One region of the Lactiplantibacillus koreensis genome, then DNA from elsewhere that is predicted to be linked to it. Evidence: predicted binding sites of a transcription regulator. Region 1 holds the regulator's gene; each other region holds the start of a gene.
The links. The regulator Rex, encoded in region 1, represses fermentation and respiration genes when NADH is low (regulators of the CRP and FNR family bind a similar motif). The targets are predictions, from matches to a motif close to TTGTGAANTANTTCACAA.

Region 1 (5,768 bases):
CCCAATTTGTGATAAGACCGTATTACCAGCCTGTGGTTTAATGCCTAAGAAATAACTCAAGTAAGTAATCCCACCAAAGAAAACTGCCAAAATAATTGCCATAATCGCTAACGTATTGGCAGCATTACGCCGCTTTGGTCGTTTAAAATTAGGCACCGCATTACTAATGGCTTCCACCCCAGTTAACGATGATGACCCCGATGAAAAAGCACGGAAGAACAGCACTAAGGTCATCCCCTGCACAGGTGCGCCCATTGCCGCTGACGCATGATAATCTAAGTTACCACTGGCAATATTCATAATTCCCCACATGATCATCCCAACAATCATAATAATAAAGAAATACACGGGGAAAGTTAAGAACGCCGCAGATTCACGCATTCCACGTAAATTTAAAGCCATAATAGCTATTACAATTAACACCGAAATCAAAACTTGGTAGTGCCCCAACGCTGGCACCGCCGACGTAATAGCTTCGGTTCCAGAAGTTACAGAAACTGCCACAGTCAACATATAATCAACCAACAACGACCCCCCAGCAACTAACCCTGCTGGTCGGCCCCAGTTCGTACTTGCAACCACGTAAGCCCCACCACCAGATGGATAGGCTCTAATGATTTGTCGATAAGACATCGTAATGGCAAATAACAAAATTAAAACTAAAGCTGCCACATATAATTGATACATCAAAGCTGCCGCTGACAAAGTAATCAAGACAGTCGTAATCTGCTCAGTACCATAAGCCACTGATGAAAGCGCGTCTGAGGACAGCAGCGCCAGTGCCTTGAACTTAGTGAGTGCTTGCCCACCCTCATCCATGGTTTTTAACGGTTTACCAATTAGCAACCGTTTTAAATAACGCCACATGCTAATAACTCCTTTATCCACAAAATAATTATTTTCAAGTAAGTGATAAGTCAAACTAGATTTTACTACTTTAAATTAGTAAATACTACACGTTTCGACCATCACATTATTTTTTTTGCTGTTACTCACAGAACTCACAGCCATTTAGTTGCGTCCCCAGCTGATTCCAGTAGTCGACCATAAAAAAACACCTACTCGACTGAGTAGGTGTTTTGAACAGCAAGCTTACATCATACCGCCCATACCTGGGTTTGGTGCTGCAGGTGCTGCGGGTGCCTCTGGAGCTGGCTTTTCAGCAACAACGGCTTCAGTCGTTAATAATAACGCTGAAACTGAAGCAGCATTTTGTAATGCTGAACGAGAAACCTTGGTTGGGTCCACGATTCCGGCAGCAATCATGTCGCCCCATTCGTTAGTTGCAGCATTGAAACCAACGCCTGGCTTTTGTTCCTTAAGCTTTTCAACGATAACTGAACCTTCTAAACCAGCATTTTCAGCAATTTGCCGAACTGGTTCTTCAAGTGCGCGCTTAACAATGTTAATCCCAGTTTGAACATCACCGGTTTCTTTCAAAGCATCAACGGCTTTGATAACATTAACAAAGACAGTCCCACCACCAGGTACGAAGCCTTCTTCAACGGCAGCACGGGTCGCATTCAAAGCATCTTCAATCCGGTACTTACGTTCTTTTAATTCAGTTTCAGTTGCGGCCCCAACACGGACAACGGCAACTCCGCCAGCTAATTTAGCTAAACGTTCTTGTAATTTTTCTTTGTCGAAATCAGAAGTGGTTTCAGCAATTTGGTTACGGATAAATTCAACCCGTTCGCTGATGGCATCTTTATCGCCGGCACCTTCAACGATAGTCGTGTTATCTTTGGTAACTGTTACTTTGTTAGCTTGACCTAATTGATCGATAGTTGCATCTTTCAATTCAAGACCCAAGTCATCAGTAATGACAGTCCCACCAGTTAATACCGCGATATCTTGCAATTGTTCCTTACGACGATCGCCAAAACCAGGTGCTTTAACCGCAACCACGTTGAAAGTCCCACGCATTTTGTTTAACACTAAGGTTGGTAAAGCTTCGCCAGAAATGTCATCCGCAATAATTAACAATGGCTTGCCTTGTTCCACAATAGATTGTAGTAATGGCAAAACATCTTGGATGTTAGAAATCTTTTTGTCGGTAATTAAAATGTAAGGATTGTCTAAATCAGCTTCCATTTTATCGTTATCGGTAACCATGTATTGTGATAGGTAACCACGATCAAATTGCATACCTTCAACCACGTCCAAGCTAGTATCAACACCACGTGATTCTTCAATGGTGATAACGCCATCATGACCAACTTTTTCCATGGCTTCCGCAATCAACTTACCAGTTTCTTGGCTAGCTGAAGAAACGGCTGCGATTTGCGCAATATCTTCTTGCGTCTTAACTTCATGGGCCATTGAATGCATGGCGTCAACAGCAGTCTTCGTTGCAGCTTCAATCCCGCGACGAATCCCAACTGGGTTAGCCCCAGCAGTGACGTTCTTCATGCCTTCGTTGACGATTGATTGAGTCAATACCGTTGCGGTAGTGGTCCCATCACCGGCAATATCGTTAGTTTTTGAAGCGACTTCAGAAACTAACTTAGCACCCATATTTTCGAAATGATCTTCAAGTTCGATTGCCTTAGCAATCGTAACCCCATCATTAGTAATGGTTGGTGAGCCGTATGATTCTTCCAATACAACGTTACGACCCTTAGGACCTAAAGTTGATTTAACAGTGTTAGCTAATTGGTCAACACCTTTGAGCATTGCTGAACGTGCGTCTTCAGAGAATTTTAATTCTTTAGCCATTATTTGTATTCACCTCATAAATAAATTTTGTTTTAATTACTATCAGTTAAATGGATTAGTCTTCAACCGCGACAATATCTTTTTCGTGTAAGACTAGATAAGTTGACCCTTCATACTTAACTTCAGTACCTGCGTACTTGTCAAACAATACTTGATCGCCGACTTTCACGCTTGGTGCAACCTTTGAACCGTTATCTAAAATCCGGCCATCAGATACAGCAACAACCTTACCACTTTGTGGCTTTTCCTTAGCATTGTTGGCAATAACAATACCACCAATCGTTTGTTCTTCTTCTGCTTGTTGTTGTAAGATGACACGATCACCTAATGGTTTTAACACGTGAATCCCTCCATTTATTCTTTTTTAGCACTCACAAACATCAAGTGCTAATCACAAAGATAACTATATCATTTTAATTTAAGAATGCAAGTTATTTGTCAATAATTAGTCAAAGAAAGTCAAATCGATTATAATGAACTTACTTAAGTCAAATCTGACTCGAAATTTTATTGTTAAAGGACGTGAGCTAATGGCTAATCGACGCCAATCGCTGACGGTTTTAATCGTCTATTTTATTATCTATGCCCTACCCACTTTATTAGCCCAAGGATTTCATCAGCTTGGATCTTGGATTTTCTTAATTCAAACCTTGGATTACTTACTAGGCGCTATCATCTTAGTATGGCTCGCCTGGCGAACTAAAACGCCTAATGCTGTCGAACAACAGCCTAAGAATTGGGTCAGTACGGTTCTATGGGGGCTTATCGGAGTCGTCTTAGTGCTTGCCGGTCAAGTCGTTATTCTACGCTTGACACAACTGCTCGGCCAGTCAACGGCCTCGGCCAATACCAACACGTTACTCACCATTGGCCAGAAATATCCCTTCTTCTTACTGGCAGTGCTCGTTGGGGCGCCAATTATGGAAGAAATCGTCTTTCGTAAAGTTATCTTCGGTAACCTAACGACGGTTACTGGAACAGTCGGTGCCGCTGTTATTTCTAGTTTACTATTTAGTTTTGCTCATGCGGATGGACACTTAATTTTATATGCCTTTATTGGACTCCTCTTTTGTTGGCTGTACCGGCACACCGGTCGCATTCAAACCTCAATGATTGCGCATATTTTGATGAATGTTGTCGCAGTCTTACCTTTATTTTTAACTTAGAATGACTAAAAGACGCAACCATTTTTTGGTTGCGTCTTTTGCTAACTAAATATTATTCAGCTGATTTATCGCCAAGCTGTTCCCCATAATGTTCAATGAAATAAATTAAGGTTTGCAATTCATTCGTTAAATCAACATTTTGAACCCGAATAGTCTCAGGCACTGAAATGCGTAACGGCGTAAAGTTCATAATCCCTTTAACGTTAGCATCAACTAGTTCATCCGTAACGTCTTGAACGACTGAAGTTGGCACCGTTAAAATGGCAATCTCAATTTGTTGTTCAATTAATTGTTTCTTTAATTCCGCCATTGGATAGACGGGAACGCCGCTTTGAACCGTATTAGCGATTGATTCGTTAACATCAAAAGCTGCTGAAATACGGACATTGCTATTTTTATGAAAATTAAAATTAAGTAACGCATGACCCAAATTTCCGACCCCAATCAAGGCCACGTTAGTCAACGTATCTTGATTTAAAATTTTCTTAAAAAATGCCAAGAGCTTTTCAACATCATAGCCATACCCGCGTTTGCCTAATGCCCCAAAATATGAAAAATCTCGTCGAATCGTAGCTGAATCAACTTTAACTGCTTCTGACAGCTCCGTTGACGAAACCCGTTTCTTGTCAGCATCTAATAAAATGTTCAAATACCGATAGTATATCGGTAACCGCTTGGCCGTTGCCCGTGGAATTTTTGTTTCTGCCATTTGACGACCCTCCTTATCAAAAGTTTGTGAATTTGCTGACACTATTCTAGCATAACAGGCCACTTTGTGAAATAATATTTACTTATTATTCCCTTTCACTAGGGCTAACAACGACAATATGCTACAATTATTTGACGAATCCACCTCGAAAGGAGTTTAAAAAAACGTGATTTTACTACAAGTACAACAAGTCATGCGGCGTTTTGGCGCTGATGTCTTGTTCGATAACGTACAATTAGATATTCAAGACCATGCGCGCGTCGCCTTAGTTGGTCGCAACGGTGCTGGTAAATCAACCTTATTAAAAATGATTGCCGGTGAAACCGTTCCTGACGAAGGTCAAATTTCAATGCGTAAAGGCTTAACCATCGGCTATTTGGCTCAAGATCAAGGCTTAAACAGTGCCCATACGATTTGGGAAGAAATGAGCAGTGTCTTCGCTGAACTACATCAACTAGAAGCTCAAATGCACCGGTTAGAAGCCCAATTAAGTGATCCTGAAGTTATTGCTGATGACCCGACTTACCAGCAAACACTAAAGACCTATGACCAGGTTCAAACTGAATTTCAACAAAAAAATGGTTACGGTTACCAGGCTGAAATCCGGGGTGTTTTGCATGGTTTTCAATTCAATGCTGATGTTTATGACAAATCCGTTACTGAGCTATCGGGAGGCCAAAAAACTCAGCTGGCTCTCGCCAAACTACTATTAGAAAAACGTGATTTACTCATTTTGGATGAACCAACCAATCATTTGGACGTTGAAACGCTCACTTGGCTCGAAAGTTATCTTCAATCCTACACGGGCGCCTTGCTAATTGTGAGTCATGACCGCTACTTCTTAGATCGGGTCGTCAATGAAGTCTACGATTTATCTCATCATGAAATGGTACATTATACCGGTAATTATGATCAATATGTCCAACAAAAAGCGGCTCGCATTCAAGCGGAATGGAAGCATTATGAAAAACAACAGACCGAAATCAATAAATTAGAAGACTTTGTCAATCGGAATATCGTACGAGCCTCAACCACCAAGCGGGCCCAATCACGACGAAAACAACTCGAAAGAATGACGCGTTTGGACCGCCCCGAAGGTGATGAAAAAACCGCCCACTTTGGCTTTCATGCAGCCAAACAGAGTGGCAACATTGTCTTAACTGTCAAAGATGCGG
Region 2 (5,768 bases), 250 kb from region 1:
TGGCACCCACAAATTGATTATCAGGATTCTGGAAAACCATGCCGATTTTTTTCCGGATATCCCAGACAGTTGTTTCAGACAACACTTGCCCGTCAATCGTAATTTTACCGGCTGCTGGCGCTAATAGCCCATTTAAATTTTTAGCCAATGTCGACTTTCCGGACCCATTATGCCCGACAATCGCCAACCATTCGCCAGCTGCGACTGAAAACGAAATATCTTTTAACGTTAGGTCATCCGCCGACTGTTGCGGGTAACGATAATCTAAATGTGCAACGTCAATCATCTGACTCACCGTCGTCCCTCATTTCCTTAATTTTATGCCTATTATCATACCATACTGCGCTATTTCAAATCACTTGCCGGTCCGTAATGGTACCCAGTATCACTGAATAACGTAAATTTCTTTTTCAGATTATTGGAAACATAAACTTTTTTATCCTTAGTAATAAAAATAGCGCCAATACCTTGATCTGCTTTACCATTGATATAGGTCATCCCGGCCTTTAACCCTTTATCAAAAGTCGCGGTTGACAGGCCATCCCCATCGGTCGACTTTTTCGAAATAATGGAAACACCCATCAAATTATTTTGGAACGGCGACCCCGTTTTAGGATCCATCAAATGGCTATAAACTTTACCGTCTTTTTTTAGGTAGCGTTCATAAATTCCTGAAGTCACAATTGATTTATTTTTAGCAGGCAAAGAGCCAATTGACGTCCCCCGAGATTGTTTCGGGTCTTGAATGCCGACGGTCCAGTTACCAGACTTCGTTTTCTTAGGACTGTTACCCATCACATAAATATTGCCACCTAAGTCAATAATTGCCGTTGAGACACCGTGATTCAAGAAATATTTTTGTACTTGATCGGTCATATACCCTTTGGCAATCCCGCCTAAGTCCAACTTCATCCCTTTTTCTGTGAGATAAACTGAACGTTTTTTATCGTTGAGCTTAACCTTAGTGTAATCAACCAACTTAACATTAGTCGCAATCTCAGCTTGACTTGGGACGCGGGCATCCGAGAAACCAATCCGCCATAATTGCGTAATCGAGCCAATTGCCATATCGAAGGATTCATCCGAATTCTTACTATAGTAATAGGCGGCCTTTAAAATCGGATAAACATCCCGGCTGACGACCACCGCGTGTTTACCGGCGGCAGCATTAACTTTATCAATTTCTGAGCCTTTCGCATTGGTCGTAACTTCCTTAGCTTCTTTTTTCAATAATTTGAATGCGCCGGCAACCACGTCACTTTTGCCCTTATTATAAACCCGCAAAGTGACGACTGTGCCCATCATAAATTGCGTATCTTCTGTCGGCGTTTGTACCACTTTAGTGGGCTTAGGCCGTTGATTCGCCGTTTTTTTCTGCGCAGTTGTAGTCCCACAAGCAGTTAATGGCACAATCAATGCCACGACGACAACGAGTTGGAGCCATTTTTTTAATTTCATCGTGTAACTTCCCCTTAACTAATTTCAATCGTTATTATACCAAAGTTTCTAGCCACTGTATGCCATTTTTCTGGGCTAAATTTAAAACAAAAGACCTGAGACAAAGCGCCTCAGGCCTCAAAAAAATGTTATGGCTTATTGATTAGTCAGAGAAGACCATGTTATCAACTGTGATCGCCTTAGTATTGCCATTTTGTGCGGCATTTTGTAATTGTTCCGCATATAAAACGAAGGTATTTGATGATTCAGTTGCACCAGTAACCACGTCAACCTTAGTTGGATCACTATCCTTAACTAAAGCTTTGTTTAAAGCTGGTTCATAAGTCTTAGGATTCGTCTTAGAAATTTTCTTCATTTGCTTGTTATAAGCGGCATCATCAACTTTGGACTTGCCCTTCTTATTAACTTGGTCGTATTCAGACTTCGTAATCTTGTTATCCTTAACGGTAATGGCAAAGGTTGCCCGGTAACCGTGTGAATAATTCTTTTCAGATAGGTTATAAGTCCCATCTTTCATCTTGGCACCGTTGTTAATTTTAATCGTTGCGGTGTTACCAGCTTGTGCGGCTTGAACTAATTGTTGTGCATAGTTTTGGAAGGATTTTGATGATTCAGTAGCACCTGAAACAACATCAATTGATGCCACATTTCCCGTTGCTGCTGCGCCTTCTAAGGCTTTGTTCAATTTTGGTTCATAGGTCTTAGGATTAGTTCCAGCAACCTTCTTCATTTGCTTATTGTAAGAAGCATCGTCAACTTTGGACTTGCCTTGCTTGTTAACTTGGTCATAATCTGACTTTGTCACTTTACCTTTGTTGTTAACGGTAATGCTGAACTTCGCCCGATAACCATGTGAATAGTTTGTTTCTTCAAGTTTGTAAGTTCCAGCCTTCATCTTGCTACCAGCCGTTAACTTAGCGACCTTGGTCGTTTTAGCTGATGACGAAGATGAACTGCTTTTCTTTGAAGATGATGAACTTGAACTCGATGAGCTGCTCCCACAACCTGCTAATGCTAATGCGGAAATAACAACTACTGATGCACCCGTAACAATTGACTTAAACTTCATAATATCCCACTCCTTAACCTTTTTGTATGAAAATTCACATTAATCTTAACGTTTATTATAAAAATAGTCAATACAATATTAACAATTTGATTGCATGACAGGCGTTTACTACCGCTAATGGTACCGTTTTTCATTTTCATCAATAAATTAATGAATTTCGAGTCTAATACAATGTGATTTATTGTTCATTCTATCCAATATTCCATAGACAAACGTTTACATTACTTATATAATTAGAGACGGAATCATTATTTTAATATTATTATTCAAGGGAGTTGTTACGCAATGGCAAAGAAAAATATTGTCGTTGTCGGCGCGGGATTTGCCGGAGTTTACGCGACAAAGAAATTAGCGAAGCATTTTAAAAAGAATGCTGACGTTGAAATCACGTTAATTGACCGGCATTCATACTTCACGTATATGACCGAACTACATGAAGTTGCTACTGAACGAGTTGATCCAGAGCATATTCAATATGATTTGCAACGGTTATTTTCTCGTCGGAAGAATGTCCGCTTAGTTACCGACACGGTTACGGGAATTGATAAAGAAAAACAAACGGTTACTACTGAAAATGGTAGCTACCAGTATGACCAATTACTCATTAGTTTGGGTGGCGAATCTAATGACTTTGGGACGCCTGGCGTTAAGGAACACGGTTTCGAATTGTGGTCCTTCGAACAAGCTATGGCCCTCCGGTCGCACTTAGCAGCGGTGATTCGTCGTGGGGCTGTTGAGTTAGATCCAGCCAAGCGCAAAGCCATGTTAACCTTAACCGTTTGTGGTTCTGGGTTCACCGGTTCTGAATTAGTCGGTGAGTTAATCGAATATCGGGATGTCTTAGCTCGTGATAACAAGCTCGACCCTAGCGAGATTACCTTACAACTCGTTGAAGCGGCCCCAACGATTATCAACATGTTAAACCGAACCCAGGCTGGCAAAGCTGAGAAGTACATGACTAAACATGGTGTTACTATCAAGACAAACTCAATGATTACTGGCGTCTTTGAAGATCACGTGACCTTAAAGGACCAAGCTGATTTACCAACTTACACCTTGATTTGGACTGCAGGTGTGCGCGCCAACGGTGTCGTTGATAAGTTTGGTATCGAAACTGGTCGTGGCGGTCGGCTAGCTGCCAATGAATTCATGCAAGCTAAAGGATGCAAAAACATCTTCTTAGCTGGTGATTCAACGTTCTACCAAGAACCCGATCAACCACGTCCAGTCCCACAAATTGTTCAAGGGGCTGAAGAAACTGCGGCAACTGCAGTTCAAGGTATCATCAAAAATGTTGATCACTCTGATGTCACCATTAAACCATTTAAAGGGGCCTATCAAGCTTCAGTTGATTCGATTGGTTCGAAGTATGCCGTCGCTCAGGTTCTTGAAAAATGGAACGTTTCTGGCTTCATTGCCGTCCTCTTGAAACATGCCATCAACTGGATGTACTATGTTCAAATTTTCTCAGGCTATTATTTATTCCAGTACTTTATGCATGAATTCTTCCGGACACGCAACCAACGTAATGTTTTCCGCGGTTGGACGTCACGAGCCGGCAACGTCTTATGGAGTGTGCCATTACGGTTCTTCTACGGCGCTATGTGGCTTTGGGATTGTTGGACTAAAGTTCAAGGGAAAGAATCGTGGTTTGTTGACAAACTCCGACTAACCTCCTTCTCATGGTTACAGGTTTCTGCAACTAGTGGCGCTAGTGAATCAACTTCTAAAGCAGCCAAAGGAATTTTTAGTTTATCTTATATGTACGGAAAAGATCCATTGCTCGTCTTTGATAAGATGCCAGCATGGTTTGAATCGGTTACTAAAATCTTTATTCCTAACATGCAGATGGCCTTCTTCTTCCAGAAATTAATGACTTGCGTTGAAATCGCCGTTGCCTTATGTATCTTCTTCGGCCTCTTCACTTGGCTAGCGAATGGGATCACAATTGGTTTAGTCATCGTTTTCTGTTTATCAGGGATGTTCTACTGGGTCAACTTGTGGATGATTTTTGCCGCCATCGCATTAATGAACGGTTCTGGTCGGACCTTTGGGTTAGATTATTGGGTCGTTCCGTGGTTACAAAAGCATCTCGGTCATTGGTGGTACGGCAACGTTCGTTCCCATTACGATGGTGTTAAAACCCGTTAATTGCGGTATAATTAATTAAATCGTTTCCCGATGGTTCAAGGGTAGCTTTTACCTTGAACCATTTTTTATTCAACCTAAAAGGAGGCCAAAGCATGCATCGTTTACGCGCATTCAAACAACTACTAAAACGATACGGATCAATGTTACGTCCGTTTGATTTCATTATTATTGTTAGCTTGCTCATTTTATCATTTGCTCCTTTGGCCGTTTTCTCCTACCAGCAACGGCAACAGACCATTCAAGCCGCCCAAAGCGCTAAAAAAGCGCGCCATACCTTAACTGCGGTCGTTTCACATGATGGGCATGTCTTAAAAAAGGTTAATTTAACAACATTAGCTAAAACCCAGCATTATACGTATCGTGATCAATCCGGCCATTATAATCAAATTACCTTTAAAGCCAAACGTGTCGCGATTACTAAGGCCAACTGTGCGGATCAAGTTTGTGTCCGCCGAGGCTGGATTCATAAGCCGGGACAGACAATTGTCTGTTTGCCCCATAAGATCTTAATTGAAATCAAGTCTAGTACCGGTCAAGTCAAGGCTGGCGGTAACGGGCTGGTTACGGAGTAAAATCTTGAATAATTCATATGAACAATCTAACAAAACACACCGAAATATTTATATTGCCTTATTAGTGGCCCAGGGCGTCATTATCGGCATTCTAGAGCGCATGATTCCCTTCCCTTTCGCCTTTGCCCCTGGTGCGAAACTGGGTCTAGCGAATCTCATCACCATTGTCGCTATTTTCACGCTATCTTTTCGTGACGTCATTACCTTAACCTGGTTACGCTTAATCTTAACCGCCCTTTTAGGTGGGACACTCTCAACCTTTATCTATAGTTTTGGTGGGGCTTTTCTCAGTTTATTTACCATGTTACTCGTTAAACAGCTCGGACCAAAACGGGTCAGTATCATTGGTATTTCTGCCACCGGTGGTGTGATGCACAATGTCGGTCAACTCTTAGTTGCTAGCTTAATTGCCCAGACTTGGACTGTCATGTTGTACCTCCCGGTGTTATCAATCATTGGCCTAGCTGCTGGTAGTGCTCTCGGTATTGCTGCCAATTACCTCTTTACCCATGTGACCA
Region 3 (5,768 bases), 990 kb from region 1:
TTGGATAACTTCCTTTCATAACAACCGTCACGGTTGCTTATCACGACCGTAAAATAATTAATAGTTTAAAATTTCACGGGTTTTTGCTTCAATGTCGTCTTCAGCTGGTAGCCAGTCATCTTCGGCTAATCCAAATGGATAAACCGTATCAGGTGCATAAACGCGACCAACAGGAGCACTTAAATAAAGGGCACCCTTTTCAGCAATTAATGAGGCCACATTGGCCGCAATCCCAGCTTGACGTTGCGCTTCTTGAATCGCAACAGCCCGCCCTGTTTTTTCAACGGACTTCAAGATGGTGGTTTCGTCTAATGGAGATAAGGTTCTTAAATCGACCACTTCAACCGAAATACCTTCTTTTTCAAGCTTCTCAGCAACTTTGAGTGACTGATTAACTTGGGCACTGTAAGCAATTAACGAAATATCAGTTCCTTCTCGAACCACGTTGGCTTTGTCCAACGGTACCGTATAGGCTTCGTCTGGAATATCGGCTTTCATTGAACGATATAGTTTCAGGTTTTCAAGGAAGAAAACCGGATCATTATTACGAATTGAGGCAATTAATAACCCTTTGGCATCATAGGGATTCGATGGTGTCACAACCCGAAGACCTGGAATTTGTGCTAAATAACCTTCTAAGGAGTCAGCGTGCATTTCGGGCGTATGGGTCCCACCACCATAAGGTGACCGAATCGTAATTGGCATGTGACGCGTGCCACCGGTCCGGAAGCGTTCACGTGACATTTGACCAGCAATTGAATCCAAGGTTTCAAAGATGAACCCTAAGAATTGAATTTCTGGAATTGGACGAAACCCTTCTAGGGCTAACCCGATTGAAAGACCACCGATTCCGGATTCAGCTAAAGGAGTATCGAAAACTCGGTCTTCACCAAATTCAGCTTGGAGGCCATCGGTTGCTCGGAAAACCCCACCGTTTTTACCAACATCTTCACCAAAAAGTAAGGTTTTTTCGTCAGACCCTAACTCTAATCGAAGTGCATCAGTAATCGCTTGAATATACGTTTTCTTTGACATGTTACTTCGACTCCTTTGCTTGATATTCCGTAATTTGTTGTTGAATGTTTTGTGGTTGTTCTTCAAAAACATTTTCCAAGAATTCGGTCATTTTTTGCTTAGGTGCATCATCCGCTTGTTTAACAGCGGCTTTAATATCAGTTTTAACTTGTTCAACATAGTCGTTTTCTAGGTCTTCTGACCAAACGCCTTGATCCGTTAAATATTTGCGATAACGAATTAATGGATCGTTGTCAAACCAAGGTTGTTCTTCTTCGTGCGTCCGATAACGTTTCGGATCATCGCCGGCATTCGTATGGGGCCCAAACCGATAAGTTAAGGTTTCAATCATGACTGGGCCATTGCCAGCTGCCGCATATTCGCGGGCAGCCTTGGTCACTTCATGAACAGCTAAGAAGTCCATCCCATCAACTTGAACACTTGGAATCCCAGCAGCAACTGCTTTTTGCGCCAAGGTTCGAGCGGCCGTTTGCTTCCGTCGTGGTACTGAAATCGCGTAACCATTGTTTTGTACAATGAAGACAGCTGGCGCTTGGAAAGCACCGGCAAAGTTCATTCCTTCATAGAAGTCTCCTTGTGACGTCCCACCATCACCGGTGTAAGTGTACGCAACTTTATCTTCGGTGCCGTTCTTTTTAATACCTAAAGCGACACCCGCAGCTTGAATATATTGTGCCCCAATAATAATTTGTGGTGGCATCGCATGCAATTCAGCTGGATATTCATTACCTAAGACGTGTCCCCGTGACCAGAGGAATGCTTTATATACTGGTAACCCATGTTGAATCAATTGTGGGATATCCCGGTAGGCTGGCATTAACACATCCGTCGACTTCATGGCTGAGTTAGTGCCCATCTCACTGGCTTCCTGACCTTCAGTTGGGGCATAAAAACCTAACCGACCTTGACGGGTTAACGCATTAGAGCGTTGGTGTAAAGTCCGTTCCCAAATCATTAGTTTTAAGAAATCAACTAATTCATCATTTGAATATTTAGCAATAATTTCTGGTTTAATCACCTTAGCTTGACCATCCATCACTTGGACTGGTTTAAAGTCTTTTCCAAGTGCATCCCGGATCGCGCTAAAATCGACAATTGGTTTTTCGTTGTCCATAAATGACACATCCCTTTCATGAACGTATGAGCCTTGAATTGATTCGCTTAGCTCATAATCGTTTTCATAATTACAAGTCTAATTTACCATTGGTTTTCAATTTTTGCAAGCCCTTTCAAAACGCTAAATAACGCCTTTTTAGCCGTTTTGGATTGTGAATTACTTCATTAGGCTTAATCCAACGATTTCAGTTTTTTTTCGAGAATCATTCTACTTTTTCATTTTTAGTTATGCTAAACTTATTTGGAAGCGTGAATTGTGAATAGCAATTCCTACCATAGAATAGTTTTTGGAGGTAATTTGGGTTGATTAAAATGAAAGATATCATTCGTGAAGGTAATGATACGCTACGGGTAGAGGCCCAACCGGTCAAATTTCCACTAAGTGCAACTGACCAGCAGTTGGCCACTGACATGATGGCTTACTTAGAAAATAGCCAAGATCCAGAATTGGCTAAAAAATATGGCTTACGCGCCGGCGTTGGGTTAGCTGCACCCCAAGTCGATGTTTCTGAACAAATGGCCGCAGTCCTAGTTCCTGGGGAAAATGATGGTGATGAACCGGTCTTTAAAGACGTTATCATTAATCCCGTGATTATTAGCCACTCCGTTCAACCAGGGGCTTTAACAGAGGGCGAAGGCTGCCTTTCCGTTGATCGTGATATCTCTGGTTACGTTGTCCGACATGATCGCATCACCCTCCGGTACTATAATATGGCCGGCGAACAAAAAAAGCTGCGGTTAAAGAATTATCCGGCGATTGTTTGTCAACATGAAATCGACCATTTACATGGTATTTTATTTTACGATCACATTGATACTAAGAATCCCTTTGGTGCCGATGACGACCTCGTCTTAATTTCATAAAAAATAATGCAAAAAATGCTCAGGACTGCGATTCAATCGCACCTGAGCATTTTTTGCACTCACAAGTCATCAGTTTTATCAATTTTAGATTGTGATGCAGTTTCGGTCGTCACGGCCTCATGATTTAATCGCCGTAAATCCTCTAAATATTCTAAAGTCGCTTCGTTCATTAAATAAGCAATATCAATGTGCAATTGACCAGCCCGTAACCAAGTATCAGTCACCCGCAAAGCGGGTTCACCGGCCTGAAAAGTAGCAAGCTGTTCATCACGAGCATAAGCCTGTAGATGATTATTTAAGATTCGTCGAATTTCCGGCAGATCAGCTCGAACCATTCCCGGTGCAGTTAAAACATATTCAAAGGCCATCACACCACGCCCCCAAACATCGGCAACCGGTGCCGAATGGACTGCCCCACTAACGGTTTGTGCCGCCGTGACACTATTTAGCTGTTGCAAGACCGTCGTCATCGCTGCATCCGCCGTTCGTTGACCTTGCAAACGAATTTTAAAAGCAGCACGTTTTAAAACCCGCCGTCGTAACACTTCATAGATTACGATAGCTAAAATTACGCCAATTAAGAGTGTTAGCCATTTGCCCATCACTGTTTCCTCACAATTCAATTGTTTATTTATTCACAATTTCAATAATAAACCCTTTTTTTAATTATTATTAGCATAGCATGTTTGCAAAAAAAAAAGACATTCCCAGCATCGTTTTTGAGGAAAATTAACATTGTATACACCTCTCCAAAATTATGCTAAAATGTAAGTTAATTGTTGTGTTTACACAACCTAGTGTGCGGATCAAACTTTTATTTTTGCTGCTATTTAGAATCTTCAATTCTAAATAAATATTTTTTATAAGGAGTTTTGTTAATGATTTACAAAATTTATTACCAAGAAAACCAAAAACGGAATCCTCAACGCGAAACCACGCAATCACTTTATCTGGAAGCGGATACTGAAGTTGCAGCTCGTGTTTTGGTCGAAGACAACACAACGTACAATATTGAGTTTATCGAACCGTTAGAAGGTAACTTCTTGGATTATGAACAAGAAAATCCAGAGTATCAACTAACGGAGTTTAATAAATGAAACGCTTAAACGTCAAAAATAACGAAACTGCCGTCTTTGCAATCGGTGGTTTGGGTGAAATTGGGAAAAACACTTATGGTGTCCAATTTCAAGATGAGATTATTCTAATCGATGCCGGCATCAAATTCCCTGAAGACGAATTACTGGGAATTGATTACGTCATTCCAGATTATTCTTATCTAGTTGCAAACCAGCAAAAAATAAAAGCATTGGTGATTACGCACGGACACGAAGATCACATTGGTGGGATTCCATTCCTACTTCAACAGATTAACGTGCCAGTTTACGCTGGGCCCCTCGCCTTAGCCTTAATCAAGGGTAAGTTAGAGGAACACGGCTTATTAAAAACCACGGAACTCCATGAAATCAATGAAGACACTGTCTTAAAATTTCGTAAAACCCGAGTTTCGTTCTTTAGAACGACCCACTCGATTCCAGATACTTTAGGGATTGCAGTTCAAACACCACCTGGTACCATTGTTGAAACTGGGGACTACAAGTTTGACCTGACACCAATTACGAACCAGCCGCCGAACTTGCAACGGATGGCACACTTAGGTGAACGAGGTGTTTTGGCATTACTATCTGATAGTACCAATGCTGAACGACCAATTTTCACTAAGTCCGAACGATGGGTCGCACAGTCGATTCGTAAAATCTTCGATCAAATCGAAGGTCGGATTATCTTTGCCACCTTCGCCTCGAATATTTCTCGAATTCAAGAAGCCGCCCAAGTTGCGCTCGAACATCATCGAAAAATCGCCGTCTTCGGTCGTAGTATGGAAGCCGCCATTGTTAATGGTCGTGAACTGGGCTACCTCGATATTCCAGATGATGCGATGGTCGATGCCAATGACATTAAGTCCCTACCGGCTAACAAAGTAATGATTTTATGTACCGGCTCACAAGGTGAACCAATGGCGGCCCTATCACGCATTGCTAATGGGACCCACCGTCAGATTTCAGTTCAACCTGGTGACACGGTCATCTTCTCGAGTTCGCCAATTCCTGGTAACACCTTAAGTGTGAACCATGTTATCAACGAACTTGAAGAAGCTGGCGCCCATGTTATCCATGGGAAAGTCAACAACATTCATACTTCCGGCCATGGTGGTCAGGAAGAACAAAAATTAATGTTGCGCCTCATGAAACCAAAATTCTTTATGCCGATTCATGGTGAATACCGGATGCTTAAGATTCACACTGAATTAGCAGAACAATGTGGGGTACCATTAGACCACAGTTTCATCCTAGAAAATGGGGATGTTTTAGCGCTCACTAAAGATTCTGCACGTGTTGCTGGCCACTTTGGTGCTGGTGATGTTTACGTGGATGGTTCTGGAATTGGCGATATCGGTAACGTTGTGTTGCGCGATCGTCAAGTGCTTTCTGAAGAAGGTCTAGTGGTCGTAGTTGCCACAATTGATTTGAACAAGAAAGAGATTCAAGCCGGACCAGACATCTTATCTCGTGGTTTTGTTTATATGCGTGAATCTGGTGACTTGATTAATGAAGCCAGACGGCATGTTTTCCGAACCATTCGTCGTAAGATGAAGAGTGATAAAGTCAGTGAAGCGACTATCCGAAATGCCATCATTGATGACCTCCAAAGCTTCTTATTTGAGAAAACAGAACGTCACCCAATGATTTTACCAA

Region 2: the regulator Rex is predicted to act here: its motif matches at 2,550-2,567, upstream of pplA (extracellular electron transfer flavoprotein PplA).
Region 3: the regulator Rex is predicted to act here: its motif matches at 2,302-2,319, upstream of pdhA (pyruvate dehydrogenase (acetyl-transferring) E1 component subunit alpha).

Annotation. Positions count from the first base shown of each region.
Region 1 is NZ_CP027190.1:1,909,887-1,915,654, reverse strand. It holds gene C5Z25_RS09210 (APC family permease) at 1-867, opposite strand, end outside; gene groL (chaperonin GroEL) at 1,093-2,718, opposite strand; gene groES (co-chaperone GroES) at 2,774-3,058, opposite strand; gene C5Z25_RS09195 (CPBP family intramembrane glutamic endopeptidase) at 3,249-3,884, shown strand; gene C5Z25_RS09190 (redox-sensing transcriptional repressor Rex) at 3,937-4,593, opposite strand; gene C5Z25_RS09185 (ABC-F family ATP-binding cassette domain-containing protein) at 4,760-5,768, shown strand, end outside.
Region 2 is NZ_CP027190.1:2,163,801-2,169,568, reverse strand. It holds gene C5Z25_RS10490 (energy-coupling factor ABC transporter ATP-binding protein) at 1-286, opposite strand, end outside; gene C5Z25_RS10485 (FAD:protein FMN transferase) at 346-1,458, opposite strand; gene pplA (extracellular electron transfer flavoprotein PplA) at 1,601-2,527, opposite strand; gene C5Z25_RS10475 (NAD(P)/FAD-dependent oxidoreductase) at 2,813-4,678, shown strand; gene C5Z25_RS10470 (NusG domain II-containing protein) at 4,771-5,250, shown strand; gene C5Z25_RS10465 (Gx transporter family protein) at 5,255-5,768, shown strand, end outside.
Region 3 is NZ_CP027190.1:405,854-411,621, forward strand. It holds gene C5Z25_RS01990 (2-oxo acid dehydrogenase subunit E2) at 1-1, opposite strand, end outside; gene C5Z25_RS01995 (alpha-ketoacid dehydrogenase subunit beta) at 58-1,035, opposite strand; gene pdhA (pyruvate dehydrogenase (acetyl-transferring) E1 component subunit alpha) at 1,037-2,149, opposite strand; gene def (peptide deformylase) at 2,455-3,015, shown strand; gene C5Z25_RS02010 (hypothetical protein) at 3,075-3,617, opposite strand; gene C5Z25_RS02015 (DNA-directed RNA polymerase subunit epsilon) at 3,894-4,112, shown strand; gene rnjA (ribonuclease J1) at 4,109-5,768, shown strand, end outside.